Regions from separate parts of the Candidatus Rhodoblastus alkanivorans genome, predicted to be linked through region 2. Evidence: predicted binding sites of a transcription regulator. Region 2 holds the regulator's gene; each other region holds the start of a gene.

Region 1 (7,285 bases), 690 kb from region 2:
GTCCTCGTCCGGGCTGCCGGGCGGACCGCCGCGCAGGGCCTCGCCCTGGTCATAGAAGATTTCGGAGCAGGGGCCGCAGGGGCCGGTCTCGCCCATCGACCAGAAATTGTCGCTCGACGCGATACGAATGATCCGGTCGTCCGAAAAGCCCGCGATCTTTTTCCATAGGCCGAAGGCTTCGTTGTCGTCGTGATAGACCGTGACCAGCAACCGGTCCCTGGGCAGGCCGAATTCCTTGATGATCAGGTCCCAGGCGAGCAGGATCGCCTGCTCTTTGAAATAATCTCCGAAGGAGAAGTTTCCGAGCATTTCGAAGAAAGTATGGTGCCGGGCGGTATAGCCGACATTGTCGAGATCGTTGTGCTTGCCGCCCGCGCGCACGCATTTCTGCGACGAGGTGGCGCGGACGTAATCACGCTTTTCCGCGCCGGTAAAGACATTCTTGAACGGAACCATCCCGGCGTTGGTGAACATCAGCGTCGGGTCGTTGCGCGGCACCAGCGACGAGGACTGGACAACCGAATGGCCGTTTCTGACGAAATAATCGAGAAAAGTGGACCGGATTTCGTTGACGCCGCTCATGGAATACTCTCGATCTACCGCCTCGTTCCGCGCTCGCCCCTCATTGCCACGACAAATCCAGGGCGGAGCGGGCGAAAATATCTATAGGCAGGCCAAGGGTCTGTCGAGAGCGGCGGCCGATTTATCTTCGCTCCGGCGATTTCGCGCAGAGCGACTCGTCAGGAATCGTGATCGTCGGCGCCGGGCTCGACATTGTCGAGAATGCGCTCCGCGATCAGGCCCGCGTTCTCGCGGATGGTCTGCTCGATCCGGGCGGCGGCCTCCGGATTCGCTTTCAAAAAAGTCTTGGCGTTTTCGCGGCCCTGGCCAAGACGCTGGCTGTCGAAGGAGAACCACGCGCCGGATTTCTCGACCACGCCCGCCTTGACGCCCAGGTCGACCAATTCGCCGTATTTCGAGACGCCTTCGCCATACATGATGTCGAATTCGACCTGTTTAAAGGGCGGCGCGACCTTGTTCTTGACGACCTTGACGCGGGTCTGGTTGCCGATCACCTCCTCGCGGTCCTTGATCGCGCCGATACGGCGAATGTCGAGGCGCACCGAGGCATAGAACTTCAGGGCGTTGCCGCCGGTGGTGGTTTCCGGCGAGCCATACATCACGCCGATCTTCATGCGGATCTGGTTGATGAAGATCACCATGGTCCGCGACTTGGAGATCGAGGCGGTGAGCTTGCGCAGGGCCTGGCTCATGAGACGAGCTTGAAGGCCAGGTTGCACCTCGCCCATTTCGCCGTCGATCTCCGCGCGGGGCACGAGGGCGGCGACAGAATCCACCACGAGCACGTCGACGGCGCCGGAGCGGACCAAAGTGTCGGTGATTTCGAGAGCCTGTTCGCCGGTGTCGGGCTGCGAGATCAGCAGATCGTCGAGATGGACGCCGAGCTTGCGGGCGTAGACCGGGTCGAGCGCATGTTCGGCGTCCACGAAGGCGCAGACGCCGCCTTTCTTCTGCGCTTCGGCGATGGTGTGCAAAGCGAGCGTGGTCTTGCCGGAGGATTCCGGCCCAAAAATTTCGACGATGCGGCCGCGCGGCAGGCCGCCGACGCCGAGCGCGATGTCGAGCCCGAGCGAACCAGTGGGAATGGTTTCGATTTCCGTGACGGCCTGGTTCTTGCCCAGCCGCATGATCGACCCTTTGCCGAAGGCGCGTTCGATCTGAGCCAAAGCGGCGTCGAGAGCCTTGGTCTTGTCCACGGAGGTTCCTTCCACGAGGCGGAGATTCGCTTGCGACATCAGCTTCATCCTTTTGGCATGCCGGCGGCCCGCCGCGCAATCAGCTTGTAGGTTGCAAATGTACATGATTTGTTCTGCGGCGCAAGCGATTTTGCTCAAGATCGCAGAGCAATCTCTTCTTGCGGAGGATCGAATGTGCGGGGGCCTAGGATCAATCGGGTCAGGTATGGTGGCGCGCCATCCCTCATCCAGAATTCCATCGCGGAAACCTGACCTTCTCGCCCCTATTTCACTATAGCATGCTGTTCCCACGGCAGTTGCGCGCGCGGTGGAAAGGCCAAAGCGAAATCGCCTCCGCCGTGTGTCAGATTAGGGTTGTAGAACATTCAGATTAGTCGGATGAGAGCGGTCTGGGTCGAATAGCGCCAAAAAGCGCGTTGATCACAATGTCGAGCTTGGACGGATTGCAATACGCTTCCATGTAAGCAATTGCCTCGGCCCGTTTCTCCTTCCAGAGATTTTCGTCCTGCAATATCTGGAGGCAGGCCTGCGCGAATTCGCTGCCATCGTCCGTTACGGTCGCCGCGAGAGAACCGCCGAACGAGCCGTCGATTGCGACCTGCTCGCCAATGAGCCGGGAGGTTACCACAGGCAGTCCAAAGCTGAACGCCTCGTGAACCTTGAAGGGTACGCCAGCTGCGAAACGGGTCGGCGCGATGAAAACGCGAGCGCGCGCATATTCGTCGGTAAGGTCCTCGACATGGCCAACGAGCGTAACCCCGTCGCGAAGGAGCGGCTCAAGCGGCGTCTCTTCGCGCGTGTAGCCCGCAATGCGGAGCGATTCTGCCGGCCGAGCGGCGAGGATTTTCGGCCAAACATGGTCCAGAAACCAAACAAGGCTATCGTAATTCGGTGATTGCGCGTCCGCCAGCGATCCTACGAACAAGAGCCCGGATCGATCCTTGGCCGCCGTCGCCGTGGGACGATTTGCCATATAGTGACCGATGGTGTGGACTGTCTGAGTGAGGTTTTGCCTTAGGATGGCTGTTTCGTGCGCATTGACGGCAATGACGACGTCAGCAATCTTCGCTGGCTCCAACTCAGTAGCAAGCAGTTCGGCGAATTTCGGGCTGCTCGCGATTTCAACGTAACTTTCGAGTCGTTGCTCACGGGAAACATCGCGAACAGTATAAACAGCCTCCGTATCGTAAATAATAGTACCGCCCCCGCGCCTCCAGTTACGTAACACATCCTCATAGCGTGATATATTGTGTGGGCGCCCTATGTAAACCACGTCGTAGTGGCGGCGTTGTAGGATGTCATCAAGTTTGGAGTGTGCTGGGCCGTACCAAATATTAAGATACTTAAACCCGATTGGTAAAATGTCGTCTTCTATTTGGTGGCAAGCAAAAATATCGACGTCGAATCTTTTGAGCAATTCACGCACGACAAGTTCTGCGCGTCCGTAGCCCGACCCCAGTCGCTGCGAGGGAATGCGATCTTCAATGAATAAGACGCTGAGGCGATTGGTGTCATACCGAACGGGGCAGGCGGGCGCGTGCGCGATCTCTGGTCTTTTGTCCAGGAAATCCTTGTGCCTCTGCGCGAAGATTGGCTGGTTTCGCTCCATCAATTCGACCGAGGCGCGAGGTCTTTCCGCTGAGAACGCGCCATATTCGAGATGATAGACTCGAACGTCAGGATACACCCTCGAGCGTCTTCCAGCCCGCCACAACCGGAGCGATAAATCAGTTTCCTCATAGTAGCCGGGTGAAAAGCACTCGTCGAATCCGTTAAATTCACGGAATTCCGCAGCCGATATGCAAAAGAAACATCCTGCGACATAATCAACGTCGCGTGGATAAGCATAAGCATAACGCGTCGGCGGTTCGTCGCGGAAATATCCTTGAGCTACCCCGTCTCGCCAAACACCCGATCCCAGGTCCTGAAAGGCGCCGTCGAACTGGAGGATCGCCGCTCCGAAGCAAGCCACCTCGGATTTGTCCCGTTGAACGGCCTCGTACAAGCGCACAAACACATCCGCTTCAAGTTCCATGTCGTTATTGAGGAAAATGAGATATTCGCCTCCGGCGACCGAAGCGCCAAGATTGCACGCGCGAGGAAAGCCTATGTTTGGCGTCACTCTTTTAAGGACGATGCCCTTTACATAGTCCTCGATGTGCGCTGTTTCGTCGCTGGAGCCATTGTCGACAACGACGACCTCGATCTCCAGGGCCTTCTTTTCTTTCGAGTATCGAGCGGCATATTCGAGCAGCTCAAGAACTCTTATCGTATATCTAAAATTATTAAAGGCAGAAATAACAACAGAAAAGAACGGTTTCTCGACAGATGGAAATTCAATCGCGCCTTCCGTAAGTGCGCGAAAGACCGCAAGCTCACAGCGTTTCAGGTATAGAGCCTTGCCGTACTGCACGGGAATGGTCAGCGCGTCCAGCTTTTGGCCGGGCGACGCGCCTTGCGCGTTTCGGTCGGATGGATCGCCCTCGCTGGCGGGAGCATACGACGTTTGGTCGGGCGACGCGCCTTGCTCATTTAGGTCGGATGGATCGCCCTCGCTGGCGGGTGCAAACGACGTTTGGTCGTGATGGGCGGCGAGTGAGGCCACGCAATTGGCTCTGTATTGATGGCGCTTATCCCGATCGAGCGGATGGCGCCATACGGCCGCGAGGCGGATCGGCAACGGACTCCTGCCCCACGCGGCGCCCGTGACCGGTGTCTGGACCTGGGCCTCGAGGATTTCGAGATGTTGGCGGCGATGCTGACGACGCTTTTCACGGTTGAACGGATGACGGTATATGGATGCCAACCGGATCGCCAAGGCGCGCAGCTTCCAAGCTGTTGAGGTTTCTTGCATGTGATTTAATTCGTGTGCGAATTCTGCAACATAACGCCCTTCAGGCTAAACAATCGTCGAACGATCCTTTTCAAATGAGCTCGGGGCTGAAATGGTTTCCCAATGGGCGCCGACCTCAATAGTTTACCTCCACGTTGCGATTCAAGGCGGGCGAGACCGTATAGATTGTTTCCGGTTTTACAAGGGATAAATTTGCTTTATCATCCTGTCGATCGTGGAGCGTGATCTTAAGCTGCAGTTCCGCCAGGCATCCACAGGGCGTCGGGGACCCAGGTCGTAACGGTCGCTACAGGCCGCCAGATTATCGCACTCCACAATCTCCGCGATTGCTTCTTGCTTGGCTGCGGGACAAAATACTCCATTTATTCAGGAGTCCGCTCGCGGAGATGTCATTATGAGTCCTTCCGAATTTGCACAGAACTGCGCAACCGCGAAGCCCCTGTCGCGCCGCGCTTTCGTGGCCGCATCGGCTGCGGGGGGCTATGCGCTTGCGGCGGGACCATTGCGGGCGGCGCCCATTGCGACCGATACGCAGGGCCTCGTCGTCGGCGGCGCGACCATCGCGACAACCGGCGGGGAAATGCCCGGCTATTTCGCGCGGCCTCAAGGCGTCGCTCGTCCTCCGGTCGTGCTGGTCGCGATGGAGATTTTCGGCCTTCACGAATATATCCGCGACGTCGCGCGGCGGTTGGCGAAACTTGGCGCCTTCGCGGTCGCGCCGGATTATTATTTCCGTTCCGGCGTCGATCTGACGAAAATGACCGACGTCTCGGCGATCATGCCGATCGTGAACGCCAAGCCGGACGCCGAACTCATCTCCGACCTCGACGCCGCGGTCGCCTGGGCCAAGGCGCAGGGTGGCGACACCGACCGACTGGGCATCATCGGCTTTTGCCGCGGCGGCCGCACAGTGTGGATTTATTGTTCGGAAAGCGCCGCGCCCAAGGCGGGCGTTGCCTTTTACGGGACGCTCGCCGATCCGCCCGAGCGCAAGCCCTTGTGGCCGAAAAGCCCGCTGGACCTCGCGCCGGAGCTGAAGGCGCCGGTGCTGGGCCTTTATGGCGGGGAGGACAAGAGCATTCCCGTCGCCAAGGTCGAGGAAATGCAAGCGCGGCTCGCCGCGGCCGGCAAGACCGCCGAATTCCATATTTATCCTGACGCGCCGCACGGTTTTCACGCGGATTACCGCCAAAGCTATCGCAAGCAGGACGCCGAGGACGCCTGGCGCCGGATGGCGGAATGGCTGCGCCGCTACGGTGTATTGAGCTGAAATTTCATAATTCCAGCGTCAGGCATTTCGCCGCGCCGCCGGCTTTCATGAATTGCGTGAGCGGCGTCGCCTCCACCGTCAGACCGGCCTGGGCGAGGCGCTCGCGCAGGCCGGGGGAGGCGGCGTTGAGGATGATTTTGTCGCCGAGCGCCACCGCGTTGCAGCAGAAAGTCTCGGCCTCGGCGCTGTCCACGCCGATGCGTTGTTCCTCCGGGACAAGCGCTTCGATCGCCGCGCGCGAGGCCGGATCGAAAGCGCCAGGGAAATAGAGCAGGAAGTCGCCGGGCAGGGGGCACAGGCAGGTGTCGAGGTGATAGAAGCGCGGGTCGATCAGGCCGAGCGAAACCGCGCGGGTTCCGAGAGCTTTTTCGAGAAAGGGCGCGGCGTCCTTATGCGAGCGGAAGCCGTGGCCGACCCAATAGAGGTCGCGCGCTTCGTCATAGAGGGCGTCGCCGGCGCCTTCGAAGGACAGGCCTTCCGGTGGATCGATCACCTCAAAACCCTGCCTTTGGAACCAGTCGCGAAAAACCTCCTCCTCGCCGCGCCGTTCGAGGCAGCGGAAGCGGCTGATGACCACTTTGCCGTTCCTGGGCAGTCCGGCGTTGGCGGTGAAGACGAGGTCGGGGAGGCCGGGGCGGGGCGCGATCAGGCGGATGTCCGCGCGCTGCTCCAGCAGCGCCTTCAAGTCCAACCATTGGCGCCGGGCCTCCGCCGCGTCGGTGCGGGCAAATTGGCCTTCCATCCACGGATTGATGACATAGGCCACGCCGAAAAAATCCGGCGCGCACATCAGGATTTGTTTCCGGCAGGGATTTTGCGGCAAGGCGGAGTTCCGAGGGCGTCACGGCACTATAGCGGGGAACGGCCGATTCGGGGAAGGGGCCGCGCGGCGGGCTGCCCGAGGGACGGCGGATTGCTTTGCTGGGCCGAGCGACGCGGCGGCTTGCGCGAAACGGCGACTTGCCGCTCATGACGTCCTGAAACAAGCGTTGATGAACCCCGGCGGGCTTGCTTCCGCCGGGGGGTCTTTCATGCGGCTTCCGACGCAGCCGTCGGGGCCTGGCGGATCAGGCAGTCGAAGGCGGAGAGCGCGGCGGTGGCGCCGCCGCCCATGGCGATGACGATCTGCTTGTAGGGCGTCGTCGTCGCGTCGCCGGCGGCGAACACGCCGTAAGCGGATGTCTCGCCGCGGGCGTCGATTTTGATTTCGCCGCGCGGGCTCAAGGAAATCGCGCCCTTCAGCCATTCGGTGTTGGGCAGGAGGCCGATCTGGACGAAGACGCCTTCGAGTTCGACGAGATTCGTCGCGCCGGTCGCGCGGTCCTTGTAGGTCAGGCCGGTCACCTTGTCGCCGTCGCCATGGACTTCGGTAGTCTGGGCCGA
Region 2 (7,285 bases):
ATGGCCTGTTCACCGGCTCGCGCGTCGGCTCGGAACGCGCTTTGTTCATGACCCTGATTCTGCTCGGCGCGGTCATCGCCGAACGGCCGGCGCTTTCCATGCGCAATCTCGCTTTCGCGGCGCTGGCGGTGATCGCTTGGGAGCCGGAGGCGCTGCTTGGCGCGAGTTTCCAGCTATCCTTCGCGGCCGTCGCCGCGCTGATTGCGGTTTACGAATCGCGCGGCGCGGCGAGCGGGAGGCCAAATCCCGCGCCCAAGGCGGTCGGGACCGAGGCCGAGCGCGAAGCGCGGGGGCTCGCCGACCATATGGGGGAAATCAGCCGCCTGCGCGTGTTCGGCGCACTGGCCGCCACCTTCTGCGCGACCTCCGCGACGGCCTCTTTCATGGCCTATGACTTTCATGAATTGAATCCCTATGTGCTCATCGGCAATCCGCTGACGCTCGCGATGATCGAGCTTTTCGCGGTGCCGGCGGCGTTGCTCGGCGCGTTGCTCGCGCCTTTCGGCGCGGACGGTTTGGTTTGGTCCTATCTCGGCGCGGGCGTCGGCATGATCATGACGATCGCGCGTTGGATCGGGTCGGCGCCGGGCGCGACTATCGCCCTGCCGGCTTTCGCGCCCTGGTCGATCGCCTGCCTGACGCTCGCGGTTCTCTCCGCCGTCTTGTGGCGGACGCGGCTGATGAAGCTTACGGCGCTGCCGCTGGTCGGCCTGGGCCTGTTGGGGGCGGCGAGCGGACAGCGCTTCGATCTCGCCGTGGCGCCGACCGGGGAATATGCGGCTTTGCGCGACGCCGGAGGGCGCCTCGCGCTTCTCGGCAAAAGGCGCGATTCCTTTGCCGCCGAACAATGGCTGCGCGCCGACGCCGACCTGCGCCCGGCGTCCGAAGCCGAAGCCGCCGGCCGTTGCGACACGCTCGGTTGCGTCGGCGTAATGCGCAATGGCGAAGCGGCGGCCCTGGTGCTCGACGGCGAAGCCTTCCATGAGGATTGCGCCCGGGCGCAGGTCGTCATTTCGCCGCTCTATGCGCCGAGCTATTGCACGCCAAAAATTCTGCTCGACCGCCGCAAGCTCCGGGAAACCGGGGCGGTGACACTGGCTTTCGGCCCGAAAGGCATGGAATGGCGCACAACCCGCGCGCCAGGCGAGGATCGCCCCTGGTCACGCGCGCCGCGCCGCCGGGCGCTTGCGCCATTGCGTCCCGCCGCCGCGCCGGAGTCGCCCGCGACGAAGGACGATTCGCGGGAATAGCGGGATTGATTATCCGTTCTTGGCGCCATTCGGCGGCACGCCGGGGCCGGCGCCGTAATATTTGTAGGGCAGGAATTTGCCGGACATGGAAATCTTGACCCGGTCGCCCTTGGGGTCGGGCTGGCGCTCGATCGCCATGTCGAAATCGATCGCCGACATGATGCCGTCGCCGAATTCCTCCTGGATCAGTTCCTTCATCGCCGGTCCATTGACCATGAGCAGTTCGTAAAAGCGATAGAGCAGGGGGTCGGTCGGCGGCATCGGCGAATTCTGGCCGCGCATCGGAACCTCGGTCAGCATCCGCTCTTCCGACTTGGTCAGGCCGAGAAAAGCGGCAGACTTGGCCGCGAGCGCCTCGGGAAGGCGCATCTGGCCGAGCAGCGCGCCGACGATCAGCACATCCGCCATTTCGCCGGTCGCTTCGACGATCTGCTGCCATGTCAGGCGTTTTTCGCGCTTGATGTCGAGAATGCGTTCGGTGAGTTGATCGCGGGTCATGCGCATACTCCTTTGCCAGGGACAAAACGCCTTCACAGAGGTTAAGCGTCAATTCCCCGGCCCGCCAGAGAACTGAGCTCAAAATTTGTCCATGGAATAACGCCAGAAATTCAGCGCAGCGACCCTTCCGGCTGTCACTGCGACCGTGAGCTAAAGGCGCGACGGGAAACAATTAACCATCTAACATATTGAAATAATGCATGAGTTTCTTCGTCGCTTTTCCCGTCGTCCGCGAAAACTCCGCTCAATATTTGCGCACGAGGCTCACCAGCTTGCCCTGGATGCGGACCCGGTCCGGCCCAAAGATCCGCGTTTCATAGGCCGGATTGGCGGCTTCCAGCGCGATCGAGGCGCCGCGCTTGCGCAAGCGCTTCAAGGTCGCCTCCTCGTCGTCGATCAAGGCGACCACGATTTCACCCGACTCGGCGGATTCCTGCTTCTTGATGACCACCGTGTCGCCGTCGAGAATGCCGGCCTCGATCATCGAATCGCCCCGGACTTCGAGCGCGTAATGTTCGCCGTTGGACAACAGGTCCGGGGGGAGGGCGATGCTGTGGGACCGTGTTTGCAGCGCCGATATCGGCGTGCCGGCCGCGATGCGGCCCATGACGGGGATGGCGACGTTCTGGCTCGAATCGGAGGGGTCGCCCGCGACGACTGGCCGGGTCTTGCCGAGATTGCCTTCGATGACGCTTGGCGCGAAACGTCCGCCGCGCGGCGCCGCCGGGGTTGACGACTCGGGCAGCCGCAAAACTTCCAGCGCCCGGGCGCGATTTGGCAGGCGCCGGATGAAGCCGCGCTCCTCCAGCGCCATGATGAGGCGATGAATGCCGGACTTCGAGCGCAGGTCGAGCGCGTCCTTCATTTCGTCGAAGGATGGAGGCACGCCGGTCTCTTTCAGGCGCTCATGAATATAACGAAGCAATTCGCTTTGTTTCCTGGTCAGCATGGCCGCGCCCTGTCTAATCTTGCCGCATCCGGCGTTGCTTTGGCGCTTCAGAATCACGCCAATACAAATCATGAACGGAAGATAGATGTTCGCGCTTGGTTCTGCAATCGAAAAGATGTGAGATGGTTGCTGCTGGAGCGCGTAAAATTAATTGCAAATCCCGGAATTCGGTAATTGCACGCCGGGACTCGAAAATCTCTTTAATAACAACCTTGTAGGTGTGTAGTGTTCGCCAAACCGGATTGGCGAACACTCGGCTGATTTTCCGTATGTGCGATGCTGTTGATTTTTCTATACATTTTCAAAAAGGATTGGCGAACATGCTACGCCAAATCCCACGATTGGCGAACATTTTGCCGAACATCAACCGGTCTTGGTTTCGCGGCGCCCAAACGAAAGGTGCGAGACGAAGGGACCGAACGCGCCTTCTGCCCGAAAGCGATCATATCGGGCCTCCAAATCGGCTGTCATTCGGGCCGCCAGTGTTAATGCCTTTTCGCGCTCGTGCTGAGGCGTCTCAGGCCCCAAAGATGGCATAAGGCCAAGCTCAATAAGCGATCCGCAAACAGCGTCATAAAGATCGGAATGGTGCGGTCGAAAGTCGCCATATATAAAATAGTCCGCGTCTATGCGCAACAAATGTGCCAGACGCAAGAAAAAATCGGCAGGAATACGGTTTTCACCATTTATGTAATTCTGAACAGTGCGATACGAAATCCCTAATTTCTCCGAAATTAGTTTCATTGAGACTCGCTTTTTCTTTATCACGGCGCGTAGCGCCTCCGCCAGTCTGGCATCGTCGTAGTCGCTTGCCATATACCGAAATGTGCGTTATTCTGAACAAAATGCACCGAAATAAGACATTAGGCGGCGCAATGCCCAAAATCGTTCGCACCCTCCCTCTCGTAATTACAATTGCCGGGTCAGACGATCTGTATCAGACCGTCCGCGCGGCATTAGTCGCGCGAAATTCCAGCCTCAATGCTTGGTGTAATGCAGCCGGCGTTAACAGGCAAACCGCGGAAAAGGCGTTGAAAGGAGCACGCCACAGCCGACGTGCGGACGAACTTCGTCAGCGTCTCCTTGCAGAACTGTTCCCCGAGAAAGTAGCGTGAGGGACTTCCTTCCCATCGCCGTCATCGCCGACGCAGCAGCCATATCGAGCCGGGCGATTGAACGCGCCATCATGCGGGCCAGCAAGAACCCGTCGGCGACTTGGAACGGCGCGCGCTTGGTTGTCCGGGAAGTCGCCGGGCGCGGCGGCCGCGGCGGGCGTCAATACGAAGTCAAAGTCGATAGCCTGCCCGCCTACATTCAAGAGCGTTTAAAGCGTGTTTCAACCGCGGTTGCAGCTCCAGCGCCCGGCGACATTACGCGAATAGAGCGCGACATTCGCTACGACCTGGTCATGCGGGTTGTTACCCATCCTAAGGGGTCGGAAGGGAGGGCGAAAGCGGCACGCGAAGAGGCGCAACGACGACTCCTTAACCCGCGCACCGGCCGGATGGAATATGTTTCCGTCGCCACGATCATGCGTTGGGTCAAACGCCATGAAGACCAAGCTGAAGCCGGTTTGGCGCGGCGAAAGCGTTCGGACGCAGGCCAAAAGCGTGTCATCCTAACCCAAAAATGGGACAGCTCCGTTCCTTTTGACGATGAAGTCAAGAAACGCATCGCCTCTGAATTGCGGCTTTACATCCGGGGAGAGCACAAGAACCTGGCTTCCTTCGGCCACATCCGCCTGATGGCTGAGCGGAAACTCATAGAGCTTAGCCGCGCCGCCGGCTTTCAAGCATCGGCCGACATTTGCGCGTTGCCCGACAATTTCATCAAGGCGGAACGGATCGCGCGCAAAGCCGGCGTCTTCCTCCGCGATCGCAAGGCGTTCCAAGACGATTTGCCGGGCATTCTTCGCGGCGTGAGCGGCTTGGCGCCGTGCGACGTGATCTACGGCGACGTGCATAGCGCCGACGTGCTCTTGCCCAAAATTGAGGGTTTCCAACGTCACGCGAAATTTATCGCATGGTTCGACGCGGGGACCCAAAGGGCGTGGCTCGATGTCGTCATCCTGGAGGAAGGCAAAGGCGTAACCAACGCCCACGTCATCGAGAGCTTTCTGCGCATGGCCACGGCCTGGGGGATGCCGGGAACGCTCTACCTCGACAACGGGTCCGAATATAATTGGGCCGAATTCGTCGACGACGCAATGAAGCTTCTCGGCCACAGGGTCGTTTTCGGCCGCGAAAGCAATGTCGTGAACGCCAAGCCGTATAACGCCCGCGCCAAGGAAATCGAGGGCTTTTTCGGCCGGTTTGAACGGCATTATCTGGCGCAAATCCCCGGCTGGGTCGGCGGCGACCGGATGAAGTCGAAAACCTCGAATGTCGGGAAGGCCCCGACACCATACGGCGGAGATTTCGGCCAATTCGTCAGGATGATCGAGGCACAACTCATAATTTATCATAATCGGCCCCAAAAGGGTCGGAAACTCAAGGGTCTGCCGCCTTTTGAGGCGTACAAAAAAGCGATTGCGGCCGGCTGGTCCAAAACGGAAATCGACCCATTAGCCTTCATCACGGCCTTTTCGACCGAAGAGCGACGCAGCGTCAGCGGGGGAAGAATTCAATTCTCCGGCGCATCATGGACCTGCGACGAGCTGCAAAGCTATTTGGGCGATTATGTCATTGTTCTGGTGCCAAAATATCAAGCATGGGATCGTCTTCCGATCCGTGACGACAAAGGGCGCCTCCTGGGGTTGGCGCAGCGCGACGCGGAATTTCATCCCCTTGATCCATCCGGCGCGCGCGAGGCCGCCTCGCGCGGCGCGCGTCGCGTGAAGGCGGCCAAGGCGCTATGTCGGTCTATTCCAACGATCGATGCGGAAGCGGAGATTATCCAACTCGCGTCAGTTCTTCCGCGTGAACCGCATGCGCCGATCGGCGCGCACATTGGCCCGTCCGCCGAGGCGCGGGCCATCGCTTCCGGCTTGACTGAAACGCCAAAGGAACGACGCGCGCGCGAGCAGGCCGAACTGAAACGCTCCGCCGAAGATCACCAGGCGTTCATGCAACGTCTTCTTGCGAATAAGAGGGACGCTCGCTGATGGCTTTTCGCTTTGTCGAAACGTCGATTTCTCGCGGCATCGACGAGACCGTTACGTACTCGCGTGCGACCCTGCGCGCTGCCGCGATCATTGGACCGCCGGGGATCGGAAAAACGGTCGCGCTGGAACGCCTTTATGCGAACGATCGAAAAGCGATCTACTTGCGTATTTCGGCGACGCAGGGAACGGGCAAGGCGGCATTTAGGCTTCTGGGCGACGCCATGGGCGTGGCGAGGGGAGGGCGCGAGAGCACGGACTCGATTTGGCGCGCCCTGGAGGACCGCTTTGACACGTCCGGATCCTGGAAACAGGGCGAATATCTGCTCATAGACGAGGCGCAGCAACTTGATTTGAACGTCCTCAAAGAGCTGGTCGATTTGCCGTCGCGTTTCGGCTTTCCCGTTGTCGTCTGCGGGAACCCAGACCTTCTCAAGAGAACGAAGGTCGATCGCGGCGCCTATGAACAAATCGTCAGCCGCTGCTCCAAGCGGCTGGTTTTGAAAGCGCCATTGGACGAAGACCTCGTCGCGATTGCGCTCGATTTCGACGTTTACGGTGCCGACGCGCGCGCGGCGGCCGTTTCCTATGGGCAAAACACGTCAATCCGCGAACTCGTCCAACTTCTTGAGGACGCCAGGACGTTCGTCGCAAGCGGGCCGATTAGACTGAACGATCTTCGCCAAACGGCCGTCAACACCAAAGGCGGCTCCCAAGCCCTCAAGCTTTTGTCCCCCGCCGCGTAATTGGCATTTTAACCAGGAAAGACTATGAAAACCATCAATCTCAACTTCCCCTCCAAATCCGAATTGCGCGATTTCTGGCGCCAATGCATTGCGACGAATAGCGCAATTATCGAGACGAATAACAACTTTATCCGCGCCCTCGACGGCTACAACGGGTCCGCCCGTCCGACCGCGCTGCTCAGCGCATGGTTCGGCGAGCTTTCCCGAATAACGGCGTGGGTTGACGAAACGCAAGTCGTGCCGCCGTCGGGGGAAGTTCCTGCCACGACCGAAGGTTGGAGCGACGAAGACGTGTGGGCCGTCCTCGGCGTCAGTTCGGGGAAGGTGCCGTTCCTCACCACGAGCTCGGTCGCCGATCTGGTCAACCACGCGCTTTTAGTCATTCAAGCGCGCCTCGCCCTTAACCGCGAGTTTGCCGAGAAGCTTTCTCCCTCCGCGCCGGCGGCCAATCCGCGCGATCTCATCAACGAATGGTCCGAGAAGCAAAACGGGCTCACTGCCACCTCGGCCTTCGAAATCTGCCGGATCCTCGGCGGCTTCGAAACGTCGGAGAGCATCCATTGACCGCGCAATCCTGGCGCGCAATTTGCCCAACGGAGGACGGACCATGGCAAAACCCGCTTTGAAAAGAGTCGAGCCGCAGGAAGCGCCAGCGATCGACGCGGCCCAAATGCGCGAAAAGATCGAGATTATTCGCCACCTCGAAATGGCGCAGGAGAGCTGTAGCGACCTCTTGGTGCTT
Region 3 (7,285 bases), 450 kb from region 2:
ATGGTCGATGAAAAAGGGAATCGACTGCATCTCCCGCGCGGCCTGCGAGATGCGGTGGAATTCAGTTTCGGTGATGTCGCCGCGCCTGATCTTGTAGCCGGGCACCTCGGCCTGTTCGGCGATGATGCGGGTGGCGAGCTGTTCGGACGACATTTCCAGCGAGAAAAAGCCGACGACGCCGCCGTTGAGCGTGACATGGCCGCCGTCGGGGCGCGTCTCGCCGCGAAAAGCGCGGGCGACATTGAAGGCGATATTGGTTGCAAGCGCCGTCTTGCCCATGCCGGGTCGTCCGGCGACGATGATGAGGTCGGAGGGCTGGAGCCCGCCCATCATGCGGTCAAGGTCTTGCATGCCCGTGGCGAGGCCCGAAAGCCCGCCCTCGCGCTCCCAGGCCTTGGCGGCCATGTCCACCGCGCTCGCCAAAGCGTCGGAGAAGCGGTGGAAGCCGCCCTCGTAACGCCCGGTCTCGGCAATGGCGTAAAGCTTGCGCTCGGCCTCCTCGATCTGGGCGCGCGGGCTGTGATCGACGTCCGAATCATAAGCCGTGTTGACGACGTCGCCGCCGATATTGATCAGTTCGCGGCGAACGGCGAGATCGTGGATGGCGTGGCCGTAATCGATCGCGTTGATGATCGTGGTCGCCTCGGCCGCCAACCGCGCCAGATATTGCGGAATGGTCATGCCGCCGAGGTCGTGGTCGCCGAGAAATGTCTTGAGCGTGACCGCAGTCGCGAGCTTGCCGGCGCGAATGAGCTGGCCCGCGGTCTCATAGATGCGGCGATGCAGCTCTTCCGCGAAATGTTCGGGCCTGAGGAAGTCGGAAACGCGGTCGAAGGCGTCGTTATTGACGAGAATCGCGCCGAGCAGCGCCTGTTCCGCCTCGAGATTTGCGGGCGGCATACGGACGGAAGCCTCGGGGGCGGCGACCGCCATCAGGGCGCGGTCGGTTCTTTTTTCCAGTGCGGCCATGAAAAGCGCCATTCCTGTCGCGACGGCCGGGCCGCCGCGACGAATCGTTGGGAATTATCGGAGTGTTGCGACGGAATACGCAATCGCTGAAATCTTGTGCCACGGACCGGGGCCGAAAGGGTAAACAAATCTTTAGCGGCGCGGGGCCGTCCTCGTTATCCACACGGCCGGAACACGGCCTAGCCGATCACGGGGATTTCGCTTGACCCGGGCGCTGGCGCCACGCGCAAAAAAGCCGGGCGGGATCGCGCCCGCCGGGCTGGTATTTTTGACGAAATTCGCCAGAAAATCAGAGCTCGACGTCGCCGGCTTCAGCCAGGGCCGCGCCGACTTCGAGGCCGAGATCGGCCATCGAGGTCTCCTCGCGGATGGTCGCCGATTCGCCCTTGGCCTGGCGCTCGGCCTCCTCATTGGAGCGGGCGACATTGACGACGATCTCGACATCGACCTCCGGGTGCAGATGGACCGGCGCCTTGTGCAGGCCGAGGGTCTTGATCGGGGTGTGGAGCAGGATCTGGTGGCGCTCGACGGTGAAGCCGCCGGCCGTCGCCGCTTCCGCGATGTCGCGGGTCGAGACCGAGCCATAGAGCTGGCCTGATTCGCCCGCCTGGCGCAGGATGATGAAGACCTGACCGTCCAGCTTCTCGGCCACGCCCTGGGCCTCGCCCTTGCGTTCGAGGTTGCGGACTTCGAGCTGCGCGCGCTGGTTCTCGAACTGCTTCCGGTTGGCCTCGGTGGCGCGCAGGGCCTTGTGGCGCGGCAGCAGGAAATTGCGGGCGTAGCCGTCGCGGACGCGGACGACCTCGCCCATCTGGCCGAGCTTGGCGACGCGTTCAAGCAGAATGACTTCCATGGTTCGATCTCCGTTCGATCAGTTGTTTGTGTAATTTCAACCTTGGGTTTTCATTCGGCGCGCCTTGCGCGCGCGCAGCGAAAAGGCGGATTCCACCAAGCCGAACACAGCGAGGACGATTACGGACCACGGCTCGAGGATGACCACGGCGGCATAGAGCGCCGCGAGCCAGGCGCTGCGCAGCGAAACGTCGCGGGTGAGGCCGTGCAGGGCGGCGAGTCCATGGAGCGCGAGGCCGAAGCCGCTCGCGGCGGCGACAATTCCCGCGAATACCGCCACGAACCCGCCATTGAAGGCGAGGCCGGCGGCGATCAGGAAGACCGGCGCGACGAAGCGGGGCAGGACGACATTTTCCGGCAGGTCGGGCCAGGGACGACGCAGCCGGCCGGAAATCTCGATGGTGCGCGCGGCCAGCCAGAGATTGGCGGCGAGCAGCAATGTCTGCGAGGCGGCGACGCCCGCCGGCGCGCTCATGATCACGAGCCGCTTGATCGCCACGGCGTCGAAATCGTCCGACACCGGAGCAAGGCCTTTGACGACCTCGTCGAGCGCCGGGGCGAAATGCTTCATCACGGCTTTCATGGCCGGCTCGAAGCCGTGATAATGGACGAGCAGGCTGCCGACGCCGAAAGCGGCGACCAGGATCGCCAGGCCGACGATCGCCGCCAGCATCTCGCCCGGCGTGACGAAGCGCTGCGCCGCCGGGTTGGGGTCGCGGGAGCGCAAACGAACCTGCATCAGGCCGGCGAGCACGAGGGCGGGCGTCGCGAAGCCGAACAGAAAGGCGAGCGCGAAAGGCGGTTGCGCGGCGAAGGCGAGCAGAGCCACGCCGGCGGCCGCTCCGAACAGAGCGCCGGGAAAGGAAAAGCCCGCGCCGCCGATGATCATGGGCAGCGGCGAGAAATAGGCGAGCGCCATCGCGAGGCTGGAGCCGCGGCTCGAAACCACGAACAGAAGGGCGCTGGCGAGGCCGGCTCCGACCCCCACGGCCCGATCGGCCCAAGTAGCCGGCGGATTGTTGTCATTCATCCCGAGCTGTCCCGTGTTCCTGCGCACGACCTGGATCCGAATACCGGCATCCGCTTGTCGGGGTCGTGCGAGGGGCGGTTAGAGGCAGGTCAAAGCCTGCCCCAACTTTGTGAAGGCGCCGCGTCAGTTTTTCCGCGGCGCTTTCGTCAGACGATCACGTAAGGCAGCAGGCCGAGGAAGCGGGCGCGCTTGATGGCCTGGGCCAGTTCACGCTGCTTCTTGGCCGAGACGGCGGTGATGCGCGAGGGCACGATCTTGCCGCGCTCGGAAATATAACGCGACAGAAGACGGGTGTCCTTATAGTCGATCTTCGGCGCATTGGGACCGCTGAACGGGCAGGTCTTGCGGCGGCGGAAGAACGGGCGGCGGGCGGGTCCGGCGGCGGCGACGGTCATCAGAATTGTCCTCCTTCGGCGGATTCTTCACGGCGCGGGCGCGGCGGGCGCCCGCCCGGGCCGCGCGGCGGACGATCGCCGCGATCGCCACGGTCGCCGCGGTCGTCGTCGTCGCGCTTGCGCAACATGGCGGAGGGGCCGTCTTCAAGGGCCTCGACGCGAACGGTCATGAAGCGCAACACGTCTTCGCTGATCGACCACTGGCGCTCGGCCTCGGCCAGAGCCGCCGCCGGAGCGTCCACATTGATGAGGGTGAAATGCGCCTTGCGGTTCTTCTTGATCCGATAGGCCAGGGACTTGACGCCCCAATATTCGACCTTGCCGACCGAGCCGCCAAGATTGGCGATGGTCGTCTTGAACTGCTCGGTCAGGGCCTCCGCCTGCTGGGCGGTGAGATCCGGACGAGCAAGGTAAATGTGCTCGTAAAGAGCCATGGGCTTGCCTTTCTCTATGCTTTCGTCCACCCCGGCGCGGAGCCCTTCGAGCCCGGAGAAAGGCCCGACGGTGATTTTTCCCATCTCGCTCTGGCGTGCGCCAACCGCTCGATAGAACATTTCGAAGGCGGGAACACGGGAAGACGGCTCAAAGCCTGACTGCGCACAGCCCTTCCGTTCAGCCCCCGGCCAGGGAACGAAGCGCGCCTTATAACGCGATTTCGCCGGAGATCAAGCGAAAAGCGCATCCATTCGACGCGCTCGAAATCCATCCTGATCACAATCTCGACGCGCAAAAGCTGGACATGCTCGACGCGCAGAAGCTGGACTTGGCGCCCGTTTTATGTTCTTTAATTGTTCTCATCTCGATTCCGGATTCCCGTCTTGGCCAAGCCGCGCACGTCCTTCATCTGTCAGAACTGCGGCGCCGTCGCCTCGCGCTGGCAGGGCAAATGCGAAGCCTGCAACGAATGGAACACATTAGTCGAAGAGGCCCCCTCAGCCGGCATCGGCGCCCTGGCCGCGCGCGGCGCGCGCAAAGGCCGGGTGTTCGCGCTCGAAGGCCTGACGGGCGAATCGAAGCCCGCGCCGCGCCTGCTCTCTGGCATGGCCGAGCTTGACCGAGTCACCGGCGGCGGCTTCGTGCCGGGCTCGGTCCTGCTCATCGGCGGCGAGCCGGGCATCGGCAAATCGACCCTGCTCATCCAGGCCTGCGCCGCGCTCGCCCGGCGCGGCGAGCGCGTCGTCTATATTTCCGGCGAGGAGGCTGCGGCGCAGGTTCGGCTGCGCGCCGAACGGCTCGGGCTTTGCGACGCCCCGGTCGAACTGGCGGCGGAAACCTCGGTCGAGGACATCATCGCCACGCTTTCGGCGGGTCGCCGCCCTGCCCTGGTCGTGATCGATTCGATCCAGACCATGTGGACGGAAACCGCCGAGGCGACGCCCGGCACGGTGACCCAGGTGCGCTGCGCCGCCCAGGCCCTGATCCGCTACGCCAAATTATCCGGCGCCTGCGTGATTCTCGTCGGCCATGTCACCAAGGACGGCCAGATCGCCGGCCCGCGCGTGGTCGAGCATATGGTGGACGCGGTCGCTTCCTTCGAGGGCGACGGCGCCCATCACTTCCGCATCCTGCGCAATGTGAAGAACCGCTTCGGTCCGACCGACGAAATCGGGGTGTTCGAAATGACCGGCGCCGGCCTGTCGGAAGTCGCCAATCCTTCCGCGCTCTTTCTCGCGGGCCGCGACGGCTCGGCGCCGGGCGCCGCCGTCTTCGCCGGGATGGAAGGGACGCGGCCGGTTCTGGTCGAAATTCAGGCCCTGGTCGCGCCGAGCGCGCTCGGCACGCCGCGCCGCGCCGTGGTCGGCTGGGACCCGAATCGCCTGTCGATGCTCGTCGCGGTGCTGGAAACCCACGGCCGCGTCCGCCTCGGCCAGCACGACATCTATCTCAATGTCGCGGGCGGCGTGAAAATTTCCGAACCCGCCGCCGATCTCGCCGCCGCGGCCGCGCTGGTTTCCTCGCTCACCGGCGCCGTCCTGCCCCATGACACGGTTTTCTTCGGCGAAGTCGGGCTGTCGGGGGCGATCCGCCCGGCGCCGCACGCCAATCCGAGGCTGAAGGAAGCCGCCAAGCTCGGCTTTGCCCGCGCCGCGGCGCCGCCGGGGCCGCAGGAAGGCGAGGCCGGCGGCAAGATCGCCGGGATCGCCCAGCGCCCGGTGCGCCACATCGGCGAGGTCATCGCCGACATCGCAGCCCTTGGGCGCGGCGGCGTCGCGCCCCGCGCGCGCGCCGCCAGTTAGGCCTATCGACGCCGGAGGCCGCATTCGCTATAAGCTGGCGCTCAGAAAAACGGCGGAGCCCCGCCCTAACTTCCGCCACACCCGGCCCCGTCCGGGTAGAACGTCATCCCCCATCGAGGCGCCGCATGCCGTCTTATCTTGACCTGGGTCTGATCGCCGTCGTCCTGATATCGGCCCTGCTCGCGACGGTTCGCGGCTTCACCCGCGAGGTCATGGCGATCCTCTCCTGGGGTGCTGCGGCGGCGGCGGCGGTCTATTTCTATCCGCTGCTCGTTCCCAAGCTCGCCGATCCGTCGTCGCCGATCTATATCAGCAAGGCGGCTTTGCGCCCCTATGCCGCCGGCGCCGCGATCTTTTTCGTCGCCCTGATCATCGTGTCCTTCATCACGATCCGCATTTCCGACGCCGTTCTCGATTCGCGGATCGGCGCGCTCGACCGTTCGCTGGGCTTCCTGTTCGGCGCCGTGCGTGGACTCCTGCTCTGCGCCATCGCCTTCATCTTCTTCAACTGGCTCGCGCCGGAAACCAACAATTCCACCCCCAGCTCGACTTCCACCCCCAGCTCGACTTCCACCCTGCGCAAGCAATGGCTCGCTAATTCCCGCAGCCTGCCGCTGCTGACGGCCACCAGCAACGAATTGCTGTCGCTCCTGCCCGACGATCCAGACGGCCTGCTGGCGAAGTTCAAGAAGCCGAAGCCCGCGGCCGGCGACGAGGCTCCGCCGCCGGAGAACGATTCCGAGCCCAAGGCCACGCCGGCGCCCCCCTCGCCCCCGCGGCGCCCGGAAAAATCCGGCGCCGCGCAGCCCGCGCCCGCGCCCGCCGACAAGCAGAAGCTCGACAGCATCCTCAATCTCGGGCGTTGAAATTCACGAGTCCGGCGGCGCGATCTGGCGCGGGCGCGGACCGTCCCTTGCATGGCTTGACGGCTTAACGCACGATGCCGTGGTGGAAATTTCCGCAAAGGCTTTCCATTTGTCGTCGTGAGGTTTATTGAGCCCGAAACCCTTCGCGCGCGGCGCTCGCGCGCAGACGGAGCCAGAACATGGACGACCGCGACGCGGACCCCGATATAACCGCAGATTTCGATCCGGACGCCGATCGCCTGCGCGAGGAATGCGGCGTTTTCGGCATTTTCGGCCATCCCGACGCGGCGGCGATCACCGCGCTCGGCCTCCACGCCCTTCAGCATCGCGGCCAGGAAGCGGCGGGCATCGTCTCCTATGACGGCAAACGCTTCAATTCCGAGCGCCGCATGGGCATGGTCGGCGACACTTTCTCCAAGGCCTCGACCATCGAGCGCCTGCCCGGCGACCGCGCCATCGGCCACGTCCGCTATTCGACCACCGGCGAAACCATCCTCCGCAACGTCCAGCCGCTGTTCGCGGAACTCGATTCCGGCGGCTTCGCCGTCGCCCACAACGGCAATCTCACCAACGGCCTCACTTTGCGCCGCGAACTGATCCGCGCCGGCGCGATCTATCAGTCCACTTCGGACACCGAGGTTGTCCTGCATCTGGTCGCGCGCAGCCGCAAACATGCGGTGGTGGACCGCTTCATCGAGGCCCTGCGCCAGCTCGAAGGCGCCTATGCCTTCGTCGCCCTCAGCAACAAGATACTGATCGGCGCGCGCGATCCGCTCGGCATCAGGCCGCTCGTGCTCGGTCAACTCGACGGCCATTACATTCTGGCTTCGGAAACCTGCGCCCTCGACATCATCGGCGCCCATTTCATCCGCGACGTCGAAAATGGCGAGATCGTCGTGATTTCCGAGGACGGCCTGGAGAGCATCAAGCCCTTCC

Evidence for each region. Region 2 encodes LexA, which represses DNA repair genes until DNA is damaged. Its sites were predicted from a motif close to TGTTCNNNNTGTGTTCNG; they were not measured.
Region 1: recA (recombinase RecA) is a predicted target of LexA. The motif match lies at 1,877-1,894, and genes of this name have one in related genera.
Region 3: radA (DNA repair protein RadA) is a predicted target of LexA. The motif match lies at 4,025-4,042, and genes of this name have one in related genera.

The regions. Positions count from the first base shown of each region.
Region 1 is NZ_JAIVFP010000001.1:2,936,378-2,943,662, reverse strand. It holds gene alaS (alanine--tRNA ligase) at 1-582, opposite strand, end outside; gene recA (recombinase RecA) at 741-1,817, opposite strand; gene K2U94_RS13555 (glycosyltransferase) at 2,149-4,632, opposite strand; gene K2U94_RS13550 (dienelactone hydrolase family protein) at 5,027-5,902, shown strand; gene K2U94_RS13545 (dimethylarginine dimethylaminohydrolase family protein) at 5,907-6,725, opposite strand; gene ahpF (alkyl hydroperoxide reductase subunit F) at 6,932-7,285, opposite strand, start outside.
Region 2 is NZ_JAIVFP010000001.1:2,243,392-2,250,676, forward strand. It holds gene K2U94_RS10545 (ComEC/Rec2 family competence protein) at 1-1,250, shown strand, start outside; gene cynS (cyanase) at 1,260-1,748, opposite strand; gene lexA (transcriptional repressor LexA) at 1,993-2,697, opposite strand; gene K2U94_RS10560 (helix-turn-helix domain-containing protein) at 3,061-3,513, opposite strand; gene K2U94_RS10565 (hypothetical protein) at 3,809-5,800, shown strand; gene K2U94_RS10570 (AAA family ATPase) at 5,800-6,543, shown strand; gene K2U94_RS10575 (hypothetical protein) at 6,568-7,107, shown strand; gene K2U94_RS10580 (hypothetical protein) at 7,151-7,285, shown strand, end outside.
Region 3 is NZ_JAIVFP010000001.1:2,692,205-2,699,489, forward strand. It holds gene K2U94_RS12405 (replicative DNA helicase) at 1-969, opposite strand, end outside; gene rplI (50S ribosomal protein L9) at 1,259-1,822, opposite strand; gene K2U94_RS12415 (hypothetical protein) at 1,859-2,851, opposite strand; gene rpsR (30S ribosomal protein S18) at 2,998-3,246, opposite strand; gene rpsF (30S ribosomal protein S6) at 3,246-3,680, opposite strand; gene radA (DNA repair protein RadA) at 4,065-5,483, shown strand; gene K2U94_RS12435 (CvpA family protein) at 5,609-6,349, shown strand; gene purF (amidophosphoribosyltransferase) at 6,529-7,285, shown strand, end outside.